Syntrophobacter fumaroxidans MPOB: one gene and its partner. The protein of the gene in region 2 interacts with the protein of the main gene of each other region in a pairwise test. Links are inferred from orthologs where the notes say so. Each region holds a gene or a part of one and is shown on either strand. Other genes may lie near its edges.

Region 1 (15,924 bases), 3.9 Mb from region 2 along the record:
AGCGCGGCTTCTGGCGGTTTCTCGTGATCAGGGAAGGAAAGCGGACGGGGCAGACTCTTCTGCACCTGGTCACTTCCGATCAACCCGAACACGAAGCAGCCGTGAACACCCTCACGCGGCACCTTGTTTCGCGATTTCCGCACATCACGACCGTCGTGCACTCGGTCAGTCGGAAGAAGGCCCAGGTGGCGTTCGGCGACCAGAGTCGGGTGGTTGCCGGGCCGGGGGTCATCGAGGAGCGGTTGGGGGGGCTCAGGTTTCGGATTTCCGCCGAGTCGTTTTTCCAGACCAATCCGTTCTCCGCGGAAAAGCTCTATGACGAGGTGTCCCGCCTTGCCGCCTTCCAGGGCACGGAAACGGTCTGGGACCTGTATTGCGGAACGGGCAGCATCGCCCTTTCGGTCGCGCCGCGGGTGGCCCGGGTGGTGGGCTTTGAAGTCGTGGACCAGGCGATCGAGGACGCCTGCGTCAACGCGCGGTTGAACGGGATCGAAAACGCCCGGTTCATCTCCGGAGACTTGAAGGAACGGATCAACCATGCGCGAGGGCCGGGAAGCGGTGAGCATCACCCGGACATCGTCATCACGGATCCGCCACGCGCCGGGATGCATCCGCAGGTGGTCGGGGCGCTGCTGGAAATGGGACCCGGGCGAATCATCTACGTGTCCTGCAATCCGGCGACTCTGGCGAGGGACCTGGCTTTTTTCACGGAACGATACGAAATCGGGACCGTACGTCCGTTCGATCTGTTTCCGCACACTCCGCACATCGAGTGCGTGGTGCGGATGGACAGGAAAAGATGATCCGGGTCGGGACAAGACCTTTGAAGCCTTCCGGCGCGGCCGGGATGCGGGCGACGATCATTCCTTATGATGAGTTTCACTGACAAAGCGGTTCGCAAGCGCTCTATCTGGTGGAGACTGGTCGTTCTGCTCGGGCTGGTCTGCGTTTTGTTCGCGACCAGTTACTATTTCTATCTTTACAATGAAGTCAGGCAGCGGTTCGAATCCCGCAGGTGGAGCATCCCCGCGCGCGTCTTTTCGGCCACCGTTCCGATCTACCCCGGCCACTCGCTGGCCTTGAGTCAACTCAGGCAGATGCTCGAGGAGCGACGGTACCGGGAGTCCCTGAGGGAACCTTTGCGCGCCGGGGAATTCAAGCTGCACAGGGGCAGCCTGATCGTTTTCCTCAGAGACTTCAAATTCCCCGGCCACTGGCTGCGAGCGCAAAGGGTCATGTTCGAGTTCCAGCAGAACCGGCTGGTGAGAATCCGCAGCCAGGAAGGCGATCTGGCCTATCTCGAGCTCGAGCCCATTGAAATCGCTCGCCTTTTCGGACGAAACCGCGAGAGCCGTTTGTTGGTAAACATCCGGCAGGTCCCGAAGCATCTGAGCGACGCGGTGATTGCCATCGAAGACCACCGCTTTTACGAGCACGGGGGAGTGGACTGGGTGGGAATCCTGAGGGCCGTCTGGACGGACGTTCTGGCTCGGCGCCTGGTCCAGGGAGGCTCCACCATCACTCAGCAGCTGGTGAAGAACTACTTCCTGGAGCCCGAACGCAGTCTGAAAAGGAAGATGCTCGAAGTCTCGATGGCTTCGATCATCGAGTCGATGTACGAGAAGGACGAGATCCTCGAGATGTACCTGAACGAGATCTACCTGGGACAGCGGGGCGGCGTGGCCATCCACGGCATCGGGGAAGCGTCACGCTTTTTTTTCGGAAGAAACGTCGAGGATCTCACCCTGGCCGAATCCGCTACCCTGGCCGGGATGATAAGGAGCCCGAATAACTGCTCGCCCCTTACCCACCCCGATGCGGCCCTCGAGCGCAGAAACACTGTCTTGAAGCGGATGCTTGACCTGGAGAAAATCACGGCCCAGGAATACGAACAGGCGCGGGCGGAGCGCGTCAGGGTGCCGGGGACCTTTTTGCCGGTGAACACGGCCCCGTACTTCGTGGACTATGTTCGGCGGCAGCTGCAGGAACTCTACGAGCCGGGGGTGCTGGAATCGGAGGGGCTGAACATATACACCAGGCTACACCCCGAAATGGCGCTCGCTGCGCACAAGGCCGTTGTCGAGGGTCTTCAGGAGCTTGAAAAGGAGCGGGCCGAGGGGGCGCGAGGCGAAGGAGACGCTTCACCCCCGCTACAGGCTGCGCTCATCGCCATTCAGCCGAAAACCGGGGCGGTACTTGCGCTGGTCGGGGGCCGGGACTATGCCGAAAGCAGTTTCAATCGTGCGCTGGAAGCGCACCGCCAGCCCGGCTCCACCATCAAACCGTTCATCTACCTGGGCTCCCTGGACCGCTACACGGCCGCCAGCTGGATACCCGACGAACCGACGCCGTATGTTGTGGACGGCGATTCGTGGACTCCGCGCAACTTCGACGATCACTACCGCGGACGCGTGACATTCCGGTTGGGGCTTGAAGAATCGATCAACGCGGCGACGGTCAACCTGGCCTCCACGGTCGGGCTGGACGGGTTGATCAAGACGATCAGAAGCCTGGGAATCCAGTCTCCGCTTCAGCCGGTGCCATCCCTTGCGCTGGGCGCCTTCGAAGTCACTCCCATTGAACTGGCGGGTGGGTACGCCGCATTGGACAATGACGGACAGAGGCCCTTTCTGCTCAGCCTCAAAGAAGTCGTGGCGGAAAACGGCGAGGTCCAGGAACGGCGCGATATGGATTTCGTCACGGTGACCACGCCCGCCAAGGCGTTTCTCATTACGAACCTCTTGGAGGGGGCGATGGAGCGGGGCAGCGGGAAAAGCGTGCGCAGGATGGGAATCGATTTTCGCTGCGCCGGTAAGACCGGAACAACCAGCGACTACCGCGATTCGTGGTTCGTCGGGTACACGACCGACCTTCTTGCAGTGGTTTGGGTCGGATACGACGACAATCGCCCCACCGGGCTCACCGGGGCTCGGGGGGCCGGAAGAATCTGGGCGCGCTTCATGAACGAAGTGCGGCCGTGGATGAATCCCCAGGCTTTCCGTGTTCCTCCGGGGGTGGTACAGCGCGTCATCTGCGGGCAGTCTGGAAAGCTGGCGAATCCCAGGTGTCCCGATAAGCGGATGGAATATTTTCTGGCGGAAAACGAGCTGAAAGAATATTGTAATATTCATCGCAGGGAATGAACCGACTCCCTTTCGAACGTCCGCATTGGAGGCCGGTGCGCCTCGTGCGCCGGCCGGTCGTGCGGAGTTTCCGAATCCGCTTCAGTTTCACGGAGCACGTGTCGATACCTGAAAAACAAAGATCGAAGGCATCTTCAGTGCGGCATGGTGCGTGTTGTCGTCCGTGTGGAAAGGCCCCGGAATGCGAATAACCGCGAGAAAAGTCGTGTCGGGTGCGGCCTGCCTGGTGGTCGGGCTCCTGTTGCTGGCGAGTTCCGGATGCGGGTCCAGGAAACAGGTCCAAATTCCGTCCGAATGGCGTACGCCTCCCTCCGCAACAACCCAGGCTCAACGCGCGCCCGCCGCCGTTCCGCCGTCCACGGCACCTCCACCCGCGCCGGGTTTGATCTTGAAACCGCCGCCGCAATTCAAGGAAAAGGACGTCGAACCCGGACTGGAGACGATCCAGCCGCCCGTGCCGGAGAAGAAGCAGGCGGTCGTCCATCCGCCCCAGCATCTGGCTTCCATGCACCTGGTGGACCAAGCCAGGGCCGAGCTCTCGAGGGGAAGGCCGGATGCGGCCATACCCGTCCTGGAACAGGCGGTCCAGGTGGATGTGCACAACGGAGACGCCTTCCTCGGGCTGGCTCGTGCCTGGAAGATGAAAGGAGCTCGCCGGAAGGCCGTCGAATTCGCCAAGAAAGCCGAAGTGCTCTTTCAGGACGACTCCAGGAAACTGAAGGAGGCGTATCTCCTCGAGGCCGAGTTGTACAGGGAACTGGGGGATACGAACAAGTCCAACCTCTATAAGCAGAAAGCGTCCGAGCTGTGAGAACGGGCTTCGGATTCGTCTTCAATCCGCGGAGAAGGGTATGAGCAAACGATTCCTGGAGACGCTGAACGGGACGCCCCGCTTCCCGGGGTATCGTCCTTTCCTTCTCGTTGTGCTGTTCTATTCCCTTTATCTCACTTACCTGATACTCCACCCGTTCCTGGACACGCTCATCATGTCCATCGTGATTTCCTCGTTGTTCTATCCGCTGCAAACCTGGCTGGTGAAAAAGTACCGCGGCCGGCAGACCCTTGCCGCCCTGACCATCGTGTTCATCATCACGTTCGTCATCGCCATACCGATATTTTTCTTCGCATCGACGCTCATCGCCCAGGGAGTGCAGACCATCAACCAGATCAACGATTGGCTTCGCGCCGGCAATATCCAGAAGCTGGCACAAGATCCACGGGTCATGGAGTTGATGGACTGGGTTCAGACTCGACTCTCGTTCCTGGACCTGAAGAAACTCGACGTATCCAGCAATATCATGGCACTGAGCAAGAACTTCGGTCAGTTCGTCCTGAGCCGTGCCGCGACCATACTGGGCAATGTCGCCAGCCTGGTCACCCACTTTTTCATCCTCGTGTTCATTTCCTTCTACCTGGTGCGCGACGGGGCCGCGATGCTCGATGCCGCGAGGGGGTTCTCCCCGTTGCGCAAGGACCAGGAGGACCGGTTGCTCGGCGGCATCCGGGTGGTGGCCCGTTCCGTGCTCATGGGCGCCTTCATGACCGCGCTGTGCCAGGGGCTGATCGGGGGTATCGGAGTTGCCCTGATCGGTTTGCCGGGACTTTTCTGGGGCACGGTGATGGGCTTCGCCTCTTTCATTCCCATCGTCGGAACCGCCTTGGTCTGGGTTCCCATGGCAGCTTACCTCGTGTTGCTCGGAACCTGGAAATCGGCCCTCTTCCTCGCCATCTGGTGCATCGTCCTGGTGGGCAGCATCGACAACTTCGTAAGGCCTTACCTGATGCGGGGGCAATCGAACCTGTCTCCGTTCTACATCTTTCTGTCGATCATCGGTGCCGTCCAGTACTTCGGGCTCACCGGCATTCTCTACGGTCCGCTGATCGTGTCCTTTGCGATGATCATGCTCTATCTCTACGGTGCGGAATACCGGGAGGATCTGGCGGAAAGCAAGAGCGGCACGCATGCGGTTGAGGAAAAGGCGCAGGAGACGCCGGGCGGGGAGCTTCCAGCCTCGACGGGAGAATAGTCTTCAGACTTGCCGGAGAATCGGGCTTTTCGCCCGGCTGTTGTTTTTTGGGCACAAGGGAGGACACCACGAAGAAAGCATGCCGTTCCTTCGGGTCCCCCGGCCGCGGATCCGCCCGAACGGGGGACCCGTTATCGATATCGGCGGCGAGAGTCGAACGCGTTGAAGGGTGATCCGCGGGGAGCCGTCACACGCAGATCCAACCCCCTTTGCCGTCCGGGACCCACACCCTCTTGGGCGTAACCGCATCGGTCCTTCCGAGGGCCGAATCGGACTTCGCGTGCAACACGAGCTTGTGACCGTTGAGATTCGGCGGAGAAGCCTCAACAATGATCCCCTCTTCATTGATCTGGAAACTGGCACTTTTCGTCGTGGCCGCGGGGATGAGCGGTGTCGGAACCGGCTCGATGCGGGAATCGACCATGGGCAGGTAGGATGCCTCGACAAGCTTTCCCGTCTCGTCGATCTTGACGTAAAGTCTCTCGCTCACGATTTTCTGTTCCATCTTTCCCTCCTCTGCCGGATGTCATACCGAGGTGCGTTCAAGATGACACAACATTTGCCCGTCGGGAGGTGACGCGGACGGGGAAAAACCCCGCCCCTTGCTACAGACCGATGTGCCGGTCACACGTAGGGGAGGGCTTTATGCCCTCCCGCCCAATGCACTCATCTTGAACCCAATGGCCCATGACGCCTGCGTCACCCGCGAAGCATGGAAACAGACTCCCCCGGGAATCCATTTTCTACGTTACCTGGCATCAATCCTCGACGCCCCTCCCATCACCCCGTTCGGGTTCGTCATTGTAGCGCCAGGCTCTCTCCCGAAACTTTACAACCTGACTCCGCAAGCTTTGGCGAGGGACCGTCCCTGAGGTCTTGAAGGCGAGCTTCCGACAGACCGTCCGCGCGCGGACGGGGTGGAACGAATGTGAACGGGAGTCCGCTCAGGTCGAGCACCCTCTGTGCCATAGTATTAATATAGCAAGGAAGTCCGGGACATCAAGGTGTCGGTCCGTCATTCCCCCCGGGGAGGACGACGTTGTCCGCACCTTCCGGCGAGCGCCGGAGATTTCGGTGCGGGCACGGGCAGGGCTTCGATCCGGCGGAAAGGGGTTGGACCCGTTCCCGGCAGTCCTTCGCGGCTTGGGTCACCTGACAGCCGAGACCGGATTGCAGAACCTGATGCACACATCCGGCGAAAAAACCGCCCGCCGGTGAAACCCGCAGTGCAGCGCCGGCATCGTCCCGCCCGCGCCGGCGGCGATCTCCCGCAACTTGTTCGACCTCATTGGCCTGATGAACTGCGGTGGTGGGTATCTGATGACCGCGGAATGCGTTCGGAAAATGTGCGGGATTTGAGCGAGGTCCGGCGTCCGGTGACGCAATCACTCGTCGATGCTTTGTTTGGTGTCGCCGCTTGATTCGGGGACTCGGGGCAGGGAGACGGTAAAGAGCGTGTCGCGCTCTTCCTGGGTAACGAAAAGAAGACCGCCCATACCCTTGAGCAGCCGGTAACTCAGCGGCACCCCGCCGGTCGCATCGCCTTCCTCAAAAGGCAGAAAAAGCCGTTCGGGATCCTGGACGGACTTGTGCGCCGGGAGGCGATACCGGAAATCGATCTGGATGTTGCGGTCGCTTTCGTAGGTTCTTATGGTCAGAAGTCCCTGTTTATCCATGACCTTTGCGATATGCGTGATCACATGAACGAAGACTTCGCCCAGGACATCGGGGTCCACCAATGCAGGGGGGAGCTCCGGGGCGAGATCCAATTGCCAGACCACCCGTTCGCGTTCCAGGTCCTGCGCGAGCAACCCCACGCATTCCGCCGCCACGGTGTTCACGGGGCATTCCCGGGAACGGATGTCGACGGGTCTGAGATAGTCCTTGATGCGGTCCAGGATCTTCTCCAGTCGCCTGGATTCCTCCAGAATGATTTCCACCTCGGGGCTCTCAGGATATTTCTTTTGGAGACGCATGGCAAACCCGCCCAAAGACATGAGCGGATTGCGTATTTCGTGGGCCACCTCCGCCGCGATGGCGCCGAGAGTCTTGAGCTTTTCTCTCTGCACCAGGGCCTTTTGAGCGGCCTCGAGTTGCAGGGTCCGTTCCCTGACCATATTCTCGAGTCGATCGCGATAATTTTTCAGCTCTTCCTCGGCCTTCTTCCTTTCGGTGATGTCCCTGATGACGGCGACATAAGCCGTTGGCGAACCATCCGGTCCTCTGATCGCCGAGTACGATCCTTCCATGGGGAGTATGGTTCCATCCTTGCGCACGAGGTTCCATTCCGTCCGGAAGGGAGCTCCGGTTCGGATGGCATGGTGCGCTCGTTGCCCGAAAACGACATAACTCTCTTCGGAGGGGTGAACCACTCGTATGGATTGCCCCTCCAGCTCCCCGCGCTCGTAGCCGAAAAGGTCCAGGAACGCCTGATTGGTGGAAACGATCATTCTGTCCTTATCCACCATCAGAATGGCGTCCGAGGTGCTTTCCACCAGTGTCCTGTAGCGTTCCTCGGACTCCCTGAGTGCCGCCTGGGCCCGCTTGCGCTTCCGGATCTGCTTTCGCAGCTCGTTCACCTTCTCTTCCAGCTCCCTGGCCTGTTGGAGAAGGAGCCTTTCCCTTTCCTGGTAATAGTCGATTCGCTCAGACAGCTCGCTCGGCAAAACCTTCAGGTCGGCGAGGATCTCGCCATAAACCTCGGAAAGCTCCTGGGCTTCCCTGGGCGTAAAAATGGTCCCCTGCTGCAAGGCCTTGTGAGCGGCCGCCGACCCGATGGCCCCGGCCAGGGATCGCTCCACCTCGTTATGCAGCTCGACCAGCTGGACGATCGAAATCCGCGCGGCCTGATGTATTCCCGTCTGGAAAAGGCATTTCTCCACCATGGCCGTCGCCTCCGGTTCGGCAAAATACTGGCCGAAAACCTTTTCGATCTCGCTTCTCTTGGGAGCCAGCTCGATGTAAGCGTCCCAGCGGCGGGCGCGGCGCAGAGGAGCCGGCGTACCCAGAACCCCCACGAATTCCTCGGCAAGACTCCGCTCTTCATCGCGTTCCCTGGAACACAGGGAACCGGCAACATAGAGACCGATATTGACGAACATCGTCCAGAGAACGGCGTGGCTCAAGGGGTTCAACCCCGTCAGGCCGAACAGCTCCTCCGGTTTCAGAAGCTCGATTCCCCACGCTCCCTTTTCGAGCAGAGCGTTTGAAATCCAGCCGCTCTTGATGAAAGACGGCAGGAGCAGCGTGTAGCTCCAGACGGCGAATCCCCCGGCGAGGCCGAGGATGGCGCCGGTCTTGTTCCCACCCCGCCAGAAGAGGCCGCCCAGAATGGCCGGAGCGAACTGAAGCCCCGCGGCGAACGAAATGAGGCCGATATTGACCAGCATGTAGGATTCACCGATTCGCTCCTCGAACCAGTAACCGATGATGATGAAACCGGCCACAGCGCCCCACCGGCATTTCAAAAGATGGCGCTTAACGAAAGCCAGGCCGGGAATCCATTGCACCAGGGGCAGCAGCAGATGGTTGGTGATCATGGTTGCCATAGTTACCGAGGTGATCATGATCATGCCCGCCGCCGCGGAAAAACCTCCGATGAACACCAGGAGCGACAGCCACGGTTTGCCGTGCTGAAGAGGGATGCGCAAAACAAAGGTGTCCGCCTGGTCGGGCGGCCGGCCGTCGAGCAGCCCTCCCGCGGCGATGGGGAGAACGAACATGCTGACCAGCAGCAGGTAGAGCGGCAGGAGCCACATGGCCGTCAGGATGTGTTTCTCGTCGTGGTTCTCCACGACCGCCACGTGAAACTGCCTGGGGAGAAAGAGAATCGCCGACATGGAAAGGACGAGATAACCCGTCCACGTGACGTAGGAACCGGCATCGTGCCTCCCCAGTTCGAAGACATGATGAAAAGGGCTCTCCGAGAACCGCCTGAAGATGTCGCCGAAGCCGTCATACATGAAGTAAGTCACAAAGATGCCGACGGTGAGGAGGGCCAGCAATTTAATGACACATTCCACCGCCAGGGCCATCATCATGCCCTCGTGCCGTTCGGTGGGATCCAGCCGCCTCACGCCAAGGATGATCGTAAAGACCACCATGAGCACCACGACCAGGGGACCCACATCCGCCCGGATCCAGGAGGATGCGTCGGCCGCGGTGATGATCTCGAAAGTGGAAATGATCGCCTTGAGCTGAAGCGCGACGTAGGGTGTGATGCCCACCAGCGCGATAAGGGTGACCATGGCGGCAACGGACTGGGACCTGCCGTAACGGGCTGAGATGAAATCCGCAATGCTCGTGATGCGACGGCTGTTCCTGAGATGAACCAGTCTCCGCAGAATGGACCACCACAGCATGATGGCGATCGTCGGACCCAGATACATGGGCAGAAAGAGAAACCCGGAAGTTGCGGCCTGACCCACGCTTCCATAGTATGTCCAGGCCGTGCAGTAGACCGCCAGGGATAGAGAATAGACGAAAGGGTTGTTGGCAGGGCTTCTGCCTGCCGCCGATTTCCGCTCCACCCACAGGGCAATCAGGAACAGGCATGCCATGTACAGGCAGAACGCGCTGAGCACTATGCCGGAGTCAAGCACCGTGGTCCTTCCGCTTCCTGACCTCGTCCCCGGAAGCAGACTTGCTGACGATTCTGCTCACAAGAAACAGGAGGATGATGCCGATGGCCCAGAGGATATAAATGTAAGCAAGGAGAACCTCTGGTCGTTTCAACCGAAAGATGTCGAGGAACGGCCAGTTGAGCAGGGCAAATCCGAGGACGAACAGCAGGGTGTGAAACTCCGAACGCTGCAGAACACTTCTCAACCGTTTCACCTGGTTTCTCTCCTCGATAGATGAAGACCACGGCGGCGGACCGGCGCCGAACACCCCGCGTGCGGGCGCCTCGTCATCAGTGAGCGCATCGAGAGACAGTAATCAGGATTGAGTTCAGTAGTTTTGGCGGTGAATTAACGATAAAGAATCCGCCGAGACAAATCAAGCCGGAATAATACATCGAGCGGCGTGATGGATCGTGTGATACCGGGTTGCCTGGAAAATGGATTCCCGGGCGAGCCTGTTTTCATGCTTCGGGGTGTCGCCGGTGTCATGGACAATTACGTTACGTTCAAGATGACGGCATCGGGCGGGAGGGGATAAACTCCGCCCCTTCTTTACGTCCGATCGGCGCATCGGTCCGTACGAGGGTGGGCACGGCTCCGCCGCGCCCACCCATCGGGCCGGGCGAAGAACTCACTTGTAAATGGTCAAATCGCGGGTGCTGGAGCTGAACGTCTCGCGGTCCACGAGAACGTTGACGCATGCCGGCTTGCCGGAATTTCGGGCGCGGTCGAGGGCGGCCCGTATTTCGCCCGGTTCGGTGACGTGCTCGCCGTGTCCGCCCATGGCCTCGATAATCCGGTCGTAGCGCAGAGAATGGAGCAGATTGGCCGTATTCCCCTTTTGGGGTCCGTATTTCAACAACTGCACGTAGCGCACCTGATTCCACGCCCCGTTGTTGGCCACAATTCCGACCATGGGCAGGTTGAACCGAATGAGCGTATCGTAATCGAACCCGGTCAACCCGAAGGCTCCGTCACCGAAAAGCACCACGACGTCCCTGGCCGGCATGGCCGCCTTGGCGGCGATGGCGAACGGCGTTCCCACTCCCAGCGTGCCGAGCGGACCGGGGTCGAGCCACTGGCCGGGCCCTCGTGGCCGTATCACGCTCGCCGACATCGTGACGGTGTCGCCGCCGTCGGCGATGAGGATGCTGTCGTCCCGGAGGAAAGCATCGATCTCGCGCGCGAGCCTGAGCGGGTGAATCGGCACGGCATCCGAGCTCAGAAAACGACTTTCCCTCTCCAGAAGCTCGGTTTCCATGGTACGCAGCTCGTCGAGCCACTTGCGGGTTCCTCCGGCAGGTGACACGGCGCCCTCGAGCTCTTCCAGGAAAGCACCCGCGTCCGCCTGTATGGCCACTTCCACGTCACGGTTATGACACAGCTCCGCGTAGTCGAGGTCGACCTGGATGATCTTCGCCCCCTCTGCAATTCGGCTGCCGTATCCAAGCCTGAAGTCGAACGGAGTGCCGATGACCAGCACGACGTCGGCCTTGGAAAGCGCGAACTTTCGGGTCCGATTGAACGCGTGCGGCGAATCGACCGGCAGGCAACCTCGCGCCGCGCCGTTGAGGTAGGTGGGAATCCCGGCCCGTTCCACAAACAAACGCAGCTGTTCCACCGCACGGCAGCTCCAGACCTGCGTCCCGGCGATCAGCGCGGGGCGCTGCGCTTTGGCGAGCAGTCCGGCGGCCCGGGCCATGAGTTTCCTGTCACCCGTCAGGCGGCATTGGGAGCGGGACTGAACGGGGACGCGGACCTCGTTTTCTTCCACTTCCCGATCCAGCACGTCCTGGGGAATTTCGAGAAAAGACGGACCCGGACGCCCGTTGCAGGCTTCCCGGAGCGCGAGCCCGATCATCTCCGGGATGCGCACGGTATCGAAGACCGTGCCCGAGAACTTGGTGATGGGGCGCATCATGTCCACGGAATTCATTTCCTGCAGTCCGCCCTTGAGCAGGTTCCGGATCGGAGCCTGACCGCCGATGAGAAGCATCGGCACTTGGGCTCTGTACGCGTTGGCCACCCCGGTGACCGCATCGGTCACCCCGGGTCCGGCCGTGACCACGGCGACCCCCGGGACGCCGGTGAGCCTGGTCCATGCATCCGCCGCATGGGCCGCCGTCTGCTCGTGCCGCACGTCGATGATGCGGATTCCCTCGTCCAGGCACCCGCTGTAAATGTCCATGACGTGAGCGCCGCAGAGCGTGAAAATGGCTTGAACCCCCTCTGTGGCGAGGGTTTTTGCAACCAGCTTGCCGCCTGTCAATCCGGCCATCTGTGTTTCCTCCTTCGAGTGAGTTCGAAAGTTGTTGAAAAACGGATCGGCGGACCCCATTGCCCCCCGGCGCGGAGGCCGAGGCGCCGCAAAGCGAAACGCCGCTCAGCTCTCGTGCCCTCGGGGCGGGCGCCCGGGGGCCGCGCTCGGAGCGCGGTTGTCGCGCGAGGCGCATTCGGCTAAGGCTTCTCGCGCTGAAAGCGTTCCTTCAACGCCGGCTTGGACACCTTTCCCATGGCGTTCCGGGGCAATTCGGAAAGGATTGCTATCTCTCTGGGAATCTTGTACGGAGCCAGCCGTTCTCCGGCCCATGCCCGAAAGGATTCGAGCTCCACTTTCGCGCCTTCCCGCATCACCAGCGCGGCGCACACGCGATCGCCCCAAACGGGGTCCGGAACCCCCACCACGGCGCATTCCCGGATGTCCGGATGCGTTCTCACGGTCTCTTCGATTTCAAGCGCCGAAACCTTGTACCCGCCGGTCTTGAGAATATCCACGCTGTTGCGCCCGAGAATGCGGTACGTGCCGTGTTCTTCGACGGCGATGTCCCCCGTGAGGAACCATCCGTCCCTGAACGCCTTGAGAGTATCCTCGGATCGGTTCCAATATTCGAGAAACACCGTGGGGCCGCGAACTTCGATCTCGCCGGGAGTGCCGATCGCGACCGGTTTGCCGGATTCGTCCGTCAGCCTCACCTCCACGCCGGGGAGCGGGCTCCCCACGGAACCGGGTATACGCCTCCCCTCCAAAGGATTGGACAGAGCCATCCCGATCTCGGTCATTCCGTATCTTTCCAGCAGCACGTGGCCGGATATGCGCCGCCACTGCTCCAGGGTGCCGACCGGAAGCGCCGCGGAACCGGACACCATGAGCCGCATCCCGCGGCAGGCTTCGGACATGCGTTCCCGGTCCGCGGGCGACGACTTTTCCCAGTGATCGATGAGCTTCACATAAATCGTCGGCACCGCCATGAACAGGGTGAGCCCGCCTCGCAAGAAGCGGCCCCATACCTCGGCCGGATCGAACCGGGGCAGGATTTCGCAGACCGCTCCGACCCGGAGGGCGCAGGCGAGCACGTTCACTATTCCGTGAACGTGATGCAGCGGCAGAACGTTCAGGATGCGATCCTCGGACGTCCATCCCCAGGCCAGGACCAGGCTGGTCACCTGGGCCGCAAGGTTTGCATGCGTCGTCACCACTCCCTTGGGCCTGCCCGTGGTGCCGCTCGTATAGAGAATCATGGCCCGCCGGTCCGCGACGATCGTCGGAAGGACTCCCGGAGCGTGCTCCAGCGCCTCGGTGCTCAAGGCGAACCTCAAGCGCAGGTCCTCCGAGAGGGGCTTCAGGACCGCCGCGAGTTGCGGGTGAGCGATGACCGCGGCAGGGTGCGTATCGTCGAGCACGTATTCCAGTTCCGGGCGGGGATGGAACAGGGACAGCGGCATGGCGATGCCTCCGGCGCGCCAGATACCCCACTGCACCGCAACATAGTGGAACCCCGGAGGCGCCAGGAAGGCCACCGGTTTTTCCTCCAGATCGGAAGAGCCGCCCAACAGAAAGGATGCAACCCTCGCCGATGCGTCGAGGAGTCGGCGGTACGAAAAAACACCCTCCGGGGTCGAAATTGCATCCCGGTCGGAGTACCGTGCAGCCTGTGCGGCGAGAAGTATGGACATGGCGTTTCTCCCGGCGCTTCAGTCCGCGCCTCCTTGTTTCGCGGCCTGTTCTCAAGCCGCGCGGAGCGGAATCGGAACCGCCCGCCGCGGTCCCGCGCGAGCACCTCGATCGCCCGAGTGTGCGAACACAAAGTCAGATAAGTATATAGCGTCAAGAACTTATATTATATCCATATCTGAAATATTCCCACACGGAGCGATTCACGCCCGAAGCCGACCGGTGCGGACAACGAAAACGGCAACCGTTCGCGCGCACGCCCGTCTCTTTCGGCCGGAAAGCCGGACGGCCTGGAATTTCCACTGGGGCGTGTCTAGATTGAATTCGGACGGTGCGGCTTCGGATGTCCGGAGCTCGACGTGGATATTGGCTCAGATGAGAAAGGAAAACACGCGATGGAAAAACGGAAGCTTGGACATTCGGGGTTGGAGATTGCTCCGATCGCTTTTGGAGGCAACATTTTCGGGTGGACCGTGGACGAGCCGACCTCCTTCGGGTTGCTGGACGCGTTCGTGGGGGCCGGGTTCAACTGCATCGACACGGCCGATGTTTATTCCCGGTGGGCGCCCGGCAACAGGGGCGGGGAATCCGAGACCATCATCGGGAAGTGGTTGAAACGGAGCGGCAACCGGGAAAAGGTGGTCATTGCGACGAAGGTGGGAAAGGAGATGGGCCCGACAGCCAAAGGGCTTTCGAAAGCCTATGTCCTTCGCGCAGTCGAGGATTCGCTGAAACGCCTCCAGACCGATCGAATCGATCTCTATCAGTCGCACGAAGACGATCCCGAAACCCCCTTGGAAGAGACTCTTGAGGCCTACGCGCAACTGATCCGACAGGGTAAGGTCAGGGCAATCGGAGCTTCGAACCACGCGGCCGGGCGGCTGTCTGAGGCGCTCGAGGTGAGCGGGCGGAAAGGGTATCCATGCTATACGAGCCTGCAACCCCTCTACAATCTTTACGACCGCCGGGAATATGAAAGGGAGCTCGAACCCGTCTGCCGGCGGGAGGGGCTGGGCGTGCTCCCCTACTTCTCCTTGGCCAGCGGTTTTCTTACGGGCAAATACCGGCGCGGGGCGGACGCGTCGAAAAGCGCCCGGGCCAGGTATCTCGAACGATACCTCAATGACCGTGGATTTCACATCCTCGATGCTCTGGACCAAGTGGCGCGCGAACATCACGCTACCCCCGCGCGGGTTGCGCTTGCATGGCTGATCGCCCGTCCCGGCGTCACCGCCGCCATTGCCAGCGCCACGAACATGGAACAGATGAACGAATTGATCCGGGCGCCGGAGCTTGCGCCGGCCCCTGCAGACTTCGAGCTTCTGGACAGCGCAAGCGCGTATGAATGAACGTTCCGGCGACGGCGCGCAAGGGATGAATGCGGCGCGTCGCGGGGCCGCTTTCGCCGGTTGGCGGATCGTGTCGGGGCAGGATTCCCGGGGATGCTGTGAGAATGTCCCGATGCGGCGTTTTTTCATCGTCTGCCGTGAACCCCCGGTTCATCGGGGTTCACGGGCGAAACGGCCTGCGGCCGAGTGGTGCGCCGGTGCGTAAGGCGGTTTTGGAAACGCAATCCTACACGGCGTGTTTCAGCGATCGCTCGGAAGGTCCTGCCTGGAAAGCGCGCATGAAGCTCTGCCCGGCGGCGAGCGCCTTCAGATCCGCCGCCACGAGGTGAGCCTTGGCCGGTCCAAGATGGTGGGCGATGGCATCCCGTGCCGCCTCGAACGACACCACACCGGTCGCGGCGAGGTAGGCTCCCAGCATGACGATGTTGCTGGCCCTTCGGAGCCCGGCTTTCCTGGCGATGGTGTCCGCGGGGACGTGGTACACGTGATGCCTGTCGTACCCGCTGTGCGCCTGGACGATGGACGAATTGAGGATAAGGAGGCTCCCGTCGCTCAGCTGTGGCTCATACTTGAGGAGGGAAGGACGGTTGAAAATCAGGGCCGCGGACAGCTTTTCCGCCAGAGGAGAACCGATGGGCCGATCGGAGAGCGTGACCACGCAGGAGGCCGTGCCTCCGCGCTGTTCCGGGCCATAAGAAGGCATCCAGGTCACGTGCTTCCCCTCGATCATGGCCGCCAAAGCCAGGATCTGCCCGCACAGCAGGACTCCCTGCCCCCCGAAGCCTGCGATTAGAACCTGATGATACATGGCACCCTCACTTTCCCGGTTCC
Region 2 (7,097 bases):
CAGGGCGGAGATTCGAGTGACCCAAGGGATGGGAAGCGAACCATGAGCCTCCGGGTGGATACGAAACTGAGATTCGGCGGCGATTTCGATCCGATCGAAACGAGCACGTCCGGAATCGAGGTGAAGCTCTGGTTGGCGTCATCGGCTTTCCTGGTACTGGTCTTTGTTACATGCGCCATCTTTTACGTGTGGCTCTACATTCAGCAGGTTCAGAACGGCTATCGCCTGGCAAGGTATTTCCAGGAGCACGACCAGTTGATCACGATTCAGCGCAAACTGCGGCTCGAATGGTCGAGGTTTCAGGACCCGTACCTGCTGGAAGAGATGGGACGCAAACAGTTCGGACTCAATCCTCCCAAGCCGGATCAGAAAATGACGATGCGCTGACCCGGCTGAAGGTCGGAGGGGCTTATGGCGGAAAAACGAAATCCCGGAAAATTTCTGAATGCGCGCTACTGGTCGTGCTGCCTCCTCTTCAACATTCTGGTCATCGGCGGCTTCTGTCTGATCCTGTTCAAGGCCTTCCGCCTTCAAGTCCTGGAATACTCGACCTGGGACGAAAGGGCGCGCAACCAGGTCCAAACCACTTTCCAGGTCCCGGCCTACCGGGGTTCCATCTATGACTGCAAGGGCCGGCTGTTGTCCTACTCCGTGCCGCAGCCGTCGCTGTATGCGGATGGGGATCAGATCGAAAATCCGAAGAAAATGGCGGCCCAACTGGCCGCGCTGCTGGGAGAACCCGAAGCGGCTATTGAGAAGAAACTGGTCGCCAACCGCCATTTCGTCTGGCTCAAACGGCATCTCACGGATCAGCAGGCAGCCGCGATCGAAGCCATGAACCGGCGTGGTCTGAGCCTGACCAGGGAATACAAGCGATTCTATCCCTATCGCCAGGTGGCGGGGCAGGTGCTCGGATTCGTGGGAATGGACGGTGTCGGGCTCGAAGGGGTCGAGAAGTCTTTCGACCAGGTGCTGCGCGAAAACGCGACGTCGGTGGGCCAGGTGCGGGATGGAATCCGCAAATGCCTTTGGATGCGGCCCTGCCTTCCCCCTGAACCGGGTGAAAGCTTCGGAGTGCGCCTGGCACTGGACACGTTCATCCAATATGTGAGCGAGTGCGAGCTGGAGGCGGCGATGGCCAAGTACAAGGCGAAAGCCGGTGAAGTGGTCGTCGTCGACGCCCAGACGTCCGAAGTCCTGGCTATTGCCAACTGGCCTCCCTTCGATCCCAACCATCCCGACAAGAGAAATCCGAATTCGTGGCGCAACCGGGTCATCACGGATTCTTTCGAGCCGGGGTCGACGTTCAAGGTCTTCCTGGTCAGTGCGGCGCTCGAGGAAGGAGTCATCAAGGAGAAGGACCGCATTTTCTGCGAGAACGGAAAATGCAAGCTCGCAGGGCACGTCATCAACGACACGCATCCTTACGGCTGGCTCACCATTCCGGAAGTCGTGAAATACTCGAGCAACATCGGCGCCTCGAAGCTGGCGCTGCAGATGGGAAACGAACGCTATGCACGCTACATTAAGGCGTTCGGGTTCGGCTCTCCAACGGGCATCAGCCTTCCGGGAGAAGTGAAAGGCCTTCTCAGGAGCCATAAGCGTTGGCGGCCCATCGATCTGGCCACTACCGGGTTCGGCCAGAGCATAGGCGTCACCGCCATGCAATTGAACTCCGCCATCCAGACGATCGCCAACGGCGGCGAGTTCATCGAACCGCAGATCGCAAAGGAAATCCTGGACGCCCAGGGCCAGCCGGTGAGCCGGTACTGTGCAAAACCCCTCAGACGGGTCATGCAGAAGCAGACCGCCGACAGAATCCGTGCTATGATGGAATTGGTCACCAAAGAGGGGGGAACCGGCACGAGCGCCGTCCCTGAAGGTTACACCGTTGCAGGAAAGACCGGCACCGCACAGGTGCTGGATTCCGCCACCGGGCGTTACGCTTCCAACAAGTATACCGCCGTTTTCACCGGATTTGTCCCCGCGGACAAACCTCGCCTGGTCATGACCGTGGTCATCCATGAACCGCAGGGGGCGATCTACGGAGGAGTCGTGTCCGCTCCCGTCTTCAAGAATATTTCCGCGAAGGTCCTGCCTTATCTGGGAGTCCAGCCGACACTCGAAAGCGTTCCTCCGGCCAAGGGGCTGCGGCTGGCGGGCAAGAGCGGACAGTCCGTCGCCAAAGCTTCGGCGGATGCATCCAAGGCCGCGGCCAGGGGTGCCGAGACCAAGAAACCCGTCGGTGCCGCCGCTCGGTCCGGGAAACCAGACGCGGACAAGACCCTGAAAGCCGGGGCGAGCGACGGGATCACCGCCAAGTCTCAAGCGAAACCGGCCGTCACCCGGGCTTCCGGCCTGGAGCAATACTCATTGAAGGCGCAAACCCCTGCGACGGGAGCATATCAGGGGACCGGACGGGCGGGCGCCGCACTCGCATCCCTGCCCGAGCGATCGGTGCCGCGGGAAAAGCGGGAGCCTGCCCATGCCGGCGAAACGACTTTGAAATTACTTGTTGATTGATAAACGTTCCCCAATAGTGTAGGAATGCCAGTTTAATGTTTGGGGGACATCCGGTTTCTCACCCGGGGCATCCGATATGGCCAGAGCACTGAATAATCTACTCCGTGACGTCGAAATCCTGCAGACCGCAGGACCGTTGGACGTGCCCGTCACGGGTATTGCCTACGACAGCAGGCGGATTCAGGCAGGCAACGTTTTTGTGGCGTTGCCCGGAGTTCGGGTGGACGGAAACCGTTTCATCCCGGAAGCGGTCCGTAGCGGGGCGAGTGCCGTGATTACCGAGACCGTCGGGTTTTCGGAGTGTCCTGCCACCGTGGTGCGGGTATCCGACAGTCGTAAGGCGATGGCGCGCATGGCCGCCAACTACTATGGCCATCCGTGCGCCGGGTTGAAGATGATCGGGGTTACCGGAACAAACGGCAAGACGACGACCACGCTGCTGCTCGAGAGTATTTTGAAGAGGGGCGGCCATTCGGTCGGGGTTTTGGGAACGCTCTTCTACCGTTGGGGGGCGAAGAGCAAAACGGCCGGTATGACGACGCCGGAGTCGCTGGATTTGCAGGGATTGTTTTACGAGATGCGCGAGGACGGGGTCACCCATGTCGTGATGGAGGTTTCTTCACATGCCCTGGCCCAGGGGAGAGTGGCCGAATGCGCCTTCGACGCCGCCGTTTTCACGAATCTGTCCCAGGATCACCTCGATTATCACGTCACCATGGAGGACTACTTCGCGGCCAAGAGCCTGCTCTTTTCGGAATACCTCAGGACCGGTTCGGTTGCCGTGATCAACGGGGACGATCCGTACGGGGCGCGCCTCGTGGAAAAAGCCGGCCCGGGGGCCTGGAGTTACTCAACCGGTTCCGAGGCGGCCCGCGCCCATGTGAAGTCCGCCCGACTCACCGCGTCCGGCATCGAGGCCCGGTTGTGCGGGCCCGACGGAAGCATGGACATTCATTCGCCCCTGATCGGGCGTTTGAACCTCTACAATATTCTGGCTGCCGTGACCGCTTCCCTGGCCATGGGCGTCCCCGAAGCGGCGATAAGGGAGGGCGTGGCGGGGCTTACCTCCGTGGATGGGCGTTTGCAGCGCGTTGCGTCGCCCGGTACGGGTTTTGAGGTGGTGGTGGATTATGCGCACACTCCGGATGCGATGGAGAAAAGCCTGGGGTGTCTGAGGGAGATGACCGCGGGGCGCCTGCTGGTGGTGTTCGGCTGCGGCGGAGACCGGGACCGGGGCAAGCGCCCTCTCATGGGAAAGGTGGCGGGGGCGTTGGGGGACCTGGTGATCGTGACCAGCGACAATCCGCGCAGCGAGGTCCCGGAGAGAATCATCGATGAAATCGAGCCCGGAGTCCGGGCTTCCGGCCTGGAACGGATCCTTGCCGCTGAGCCTGGAAACGGCGCTCGGGGTTACATCGTGGAGGTGGACCGAAAATCGGCGATCGAGAAGGCCCTGGCGTGGGCGCGTCCGGGCGATACGGTGTTCATCGGCGGCAAGGGGCATGAGACGTACCAGCTTGTCGGAGGCGAGGTTCTGCCGTTCGACGATCGACTGGTGGTCGCGCAGTACCTGGCGCGAGAGCGGGAATGAAGCGAGGGGAAGGCCGGACGTATGCAATGGACCGTCGCACAAATCGTTGATGCCGTTCGAGGTCGCCTGATGGCCGGCGATCCGGCTCTCCCCGTCGACGCGATTTCCACCGACACGCGCAGCCTGCGGCGCTCGGACTGTTTTCTGGCGCTTGCGGGCGAGCGATTCGACGGCCACGATTTCATTTCGGCGGCCGTCGAAAAGGGGGCGGCGGTTGTGGTGGTCGCCTCCGGCCGCGGAGAGGGGGCGGTTCGAGCTGGAAGTGTCGCCGTGGTGGAGGTGGACGACACCCTCTACGCTCTCGGCGAGTTGGCGAGGACCCACAGGGCGCGGTATTCGATCCCGGTGGCGGGTATTACGGGAAGCAACGGCAAGACGAGCACCAAGGAACTGCTGGCGGCGATCCTGGAGCACAGACACGGGATTCTGAAAAACCGGGGGAACCTCAACAACCAGATCGGTGTGCCTCTGACCCTGTTGACCATGGATCCGACCCATGAAGCGGCCGTTATCGAGATGGGCATCAACGTGCCCGGCGAGATGGCCCGATTGGTTGAGATTGCGGGTCCGACGCTGGGGCTGATCACGAATATCCAACCGGCGCACCTCGAAGGGCTCGGCTCGTTGGACGGCATCCTGAAAGAAAAGGGCAGGCTGTGGGATGCGCTCGATGCCGAGGGGATCGCCGTCGTGAACCTTGATGACCAGCGGTTGCGAGCCTATTCGAAGCGATTGGCGGCCCGGACGGTGACCTGCTCCGTGCGGGACCCTGAAGCGGGAGTGCGAGTGGTCGGCGAGATCGAGAGCGATGAACATTCCACCCGTTTTCGGATGGTCCTGGGGACGGAAACCGTGCCGGTCGTCCTGTCGGCCGTCGGGATCCATTATGTCCGGAATGCGCTGGCCGCGGCTGCCGCCGCCTGGGCGATGGGGGAACCGGGGGAGGCGATCTCCGCGGGGCTTGCGGCGTACCGACCTGTCGGGCAGCGGATGCAGATACGTCACATGGAAGACGGGCGGGTGCTCATTGACGATACGTACAACGCCAACCCCGAATCGATGCTCGCCGCCGTGCGGGCGGCGTTGGCGGTATGCCGGGGAAAGCCTTGCATTGCGGTGCTGGGAGAGATGAGGGAGCTGGGAGCCGACAGCGCCGCATTGCACCGTGAGTTGGGCAGACGGATCGGTGCCATGGGGTTGAGCGGCCTGATCACTTTGGGAGAGCTTGCGGCGAGAATCGGCGAAGGCGCGGTGGAGGCCGGTATGAAGCCCGCTGCGTGTCGGCATGCCAAGAGCCACGACCAGGTGGTGGAGTGGCTTCGGGAACGGAAAATCGATGCTTCCTGGATACTTGTAAAAGGGTCCCGGGGAATGACGATGGAACGGGTTGTGGAAGGGATGCTCGGGCGATGAGACGCGGTGGACCGTTCAGAATGCCCGGCAGGGCGCTGGTCGTCGGCATGGGAGTGTCCGGCCGGTCGGTGTGCGAGTTGCTCTTGCGCAACGGAGTCGAGGTCGTCGCGACGGACCTCAGGCCGCTCGACCGGTTCGGCGGCACCCTGGACGAGCTGCGTGCGAAAGGCTGCCGGTTAAGGTTGGGGGAACATCACCCGGATGATTTCCTGAACGTCGACCAGATCATTGTGAGTCCGGGAGTGCCGTCGCTGCTCGAACCGCTGCGTGAAGCCCGCCTCAGGGGTATCGAGATCGTGGGCGAATTCGAATGGGCCTGGCGCCAGGTGGACGCGCCCGTGATCGCGGTCACCGGGACCAACGGCAAGACGACGACCACCGCTCTTATCGGGGAAATGATCAAAGCGTCCGGCACGCGCGTGTTCGTGGGGGGCAACATCGGGACGCCGCTGAGCCGGTGGCTGCTGGACGGAGACCGGGTGGACTGCATGGTGCTCGAAGTGAGCAGTTTTCAACTGGACACGGCGTTCCTGTTCAGGCCCGAGGTGGGAGTCTTGCTGAACGTGACCGAGGACCACCTGGATCGATATCGCGATTTTGAAGAGTACACGGAATCCAAGCTCTCGATGTTTGGGCGCCAGGAGTCCACGGATGTCGCGGTGATCAACCTGGACGACCCGGTCTGCGGCTCGAGGCCTTTCAACGGAAAGGGCAGGCTTCTGACCTCGAGCCGGAATGATCCGCGCACGCACGCCCATGTCGAGGACGGGCGGATCGTCGTGAACGTTCCGTGGAAGCCGGAGTTCCGTCTCGACCTGGCGGATCTGCGGCTCAAAGGGGTCCACAACGAGGAGAACGTGCTCGCCGCCATTCTTGCATGCCTGGCCATGGACGTAGTCCCCGAGGCCGTCGCGCGGGCCGCCGGGACCTTTGGCGGCCTGCCCCACCGTGTCGAATGGGTTCGAGCGGCCGGGGGCGTCGATTACTACGACGATTCCAAGGGGACCAACGTCGGCGCCGTCGTCAAGGCGATCGAAAATTTCGATCGACCCGTTCTCCTCTTGTTGGGGGGAAGGGACAAGCTGGGCTCCTACGCTCCCATTGCCGAGCGGATGAGGACCAGGGGCAAGGGGGTGTTCGTGTTCGGAGAATCGGCTCCACGAATCCACGCAGAACTGCGCGACAAGGTTCCCATCCGGTTGTTTCCCGATTTGGAGGGTGCGTTCTCGGCCGCCGTGGAACGGGCGCAGGCGGGAGACATCGTGCTCCTTTCCCCGGCCTGTTCGTCTTTCGATCAGTACGAGAGCTACGCGCAGAGGGGGGACCATTTCAAGAAACTCGTAGCCGCCCTTCCGGGGTAGCGCCGGGGAGGAGCGGGGAAGCGCCGGAGGCGGGCGTCCCCGGCTGTCCGCGCGGTTTGATGACGGCCCGGCGCTCCATGTGTTGACTTCAAGTCTCGAACGAAATGGAAAGTCATGTCCAAGCCCGTTGCAGACAGTCCTACATTCATAGTTGAACATAGCTCCGGGGAGGAACGGGCGGCAGCCTGGGCCGGCCTCTCCCTTGAAGT

Evidence for each region.
Region 1: the proteins of SFUM_RS17895 (region 2) and SFUM_RS01485 interact in binary tests that used the Escherichia coli proteins (3 or more experiments, as listed by UniProt). The link is inferred for Syntrophobacter fumaroxidans MPOB from one-to-one orthologs.

What each region holds. Positions count from the first base shown.
Region 1 is NC_008554.1:346,076-361,999, forward strand. Bases 539-3,506 are described here. They hold SFUM_RS01485 (PBP1A family penicillin-binding protein), read left to right. Parts: upstream 539-869; coding sequence 870-3,143; downstream 3,144-3,506. Other genes in these bases: rlmD (23S rRNA (uracil(1939)-C(5))-methyltransferase RlmD), read left to right, coding at 539-803; SFUM_RS01490 (tetratricopeptide repeat protein), read left to right, coding at 3,325-3,506. Outside these bases: more of rlmD, read left to right, coding at 1-538; more of SFUM_RS01490, read left to right, coding at 3,507-3,954; SFUM_RS01495 (AI-2E family transporter), read left to right, coding at 3,995-5,170; SFUM_RS01500 (hypothetical protein), read right to left, coding at 5,358-5,675; SFUM_RS01505 (PAS domain S-box protein), read right to left, coding at 6,556-9,771; SFUM_RS01510 (hypothetical protein), read right to left, coding at 9,764-10,006; SFUM_RS01515 (thiamine pyrophosphate-binding protein), read right to left, coding at 10,424-12,070; SFUM_RS01520 (acyl-CoA synthetase), read right to left, coding at 12,250-13,746; SFUM_RS01525 (aldo/keto reductase), read left to right, coding at 14,140-15,093; SFUM_RS01530 (2-oxoacid:ferredoxin oxidoreductase subunit gamma family protein), read right to left, coding at 15,320-15,901; SFUM_RS01535 (thiamine pyrophosphate-dependent enzyme), read right to left, coding at 15,909-15,924. UniProt on the Escherichia coli protein: Cell wall formation. Synthesis of cross-linked peptidoglycan from the lipid intermediates.
Region 2 is NC_008554.1:4,229,470-4,236,566, forward strand. Bases 1-2,967 are described here. They hold SFUM_RS17895 (peptidoglycan D,D-transpeptidase FtsI family protein), read left to right. Parts: upstream 1-411; coding sequence 412-2,523; downstream 2,524-2,967. Other genes in these bases: SFUM_RS17890 (FtsB/FtsL family cell division protein), read left to right, coding at 43-387; SFUM_RS17900 (UDP-N-acetylmuramoyl-L-alanyl-D-glutamate--2,6-diaminopimelate ligase), read left to right, coding at 2,600-2,967. In the rest of the region: more of SFUM_RS17900, read left to right, coding at 2,968-4,114; SFUM_RS17905 (UDP-N-acetylmuramoyl-tripeptide--D-alanyl-D-alanine ligase), read left to right, coding at 4,136-5,527; murD (UDP-N-acetylmuramoyl-L-alanine--D-glutamate ligase), read left to right, coding at 5,524-6,888; putative lipid II flippase FtsW, read left to right, coding at 7,003-7,097. UniProt on the Escherichia coli protein: Essential cell division protein that catalyzes cross-linking of the peptidoglycan cell wall at the division septum. Required for localization of FtsN.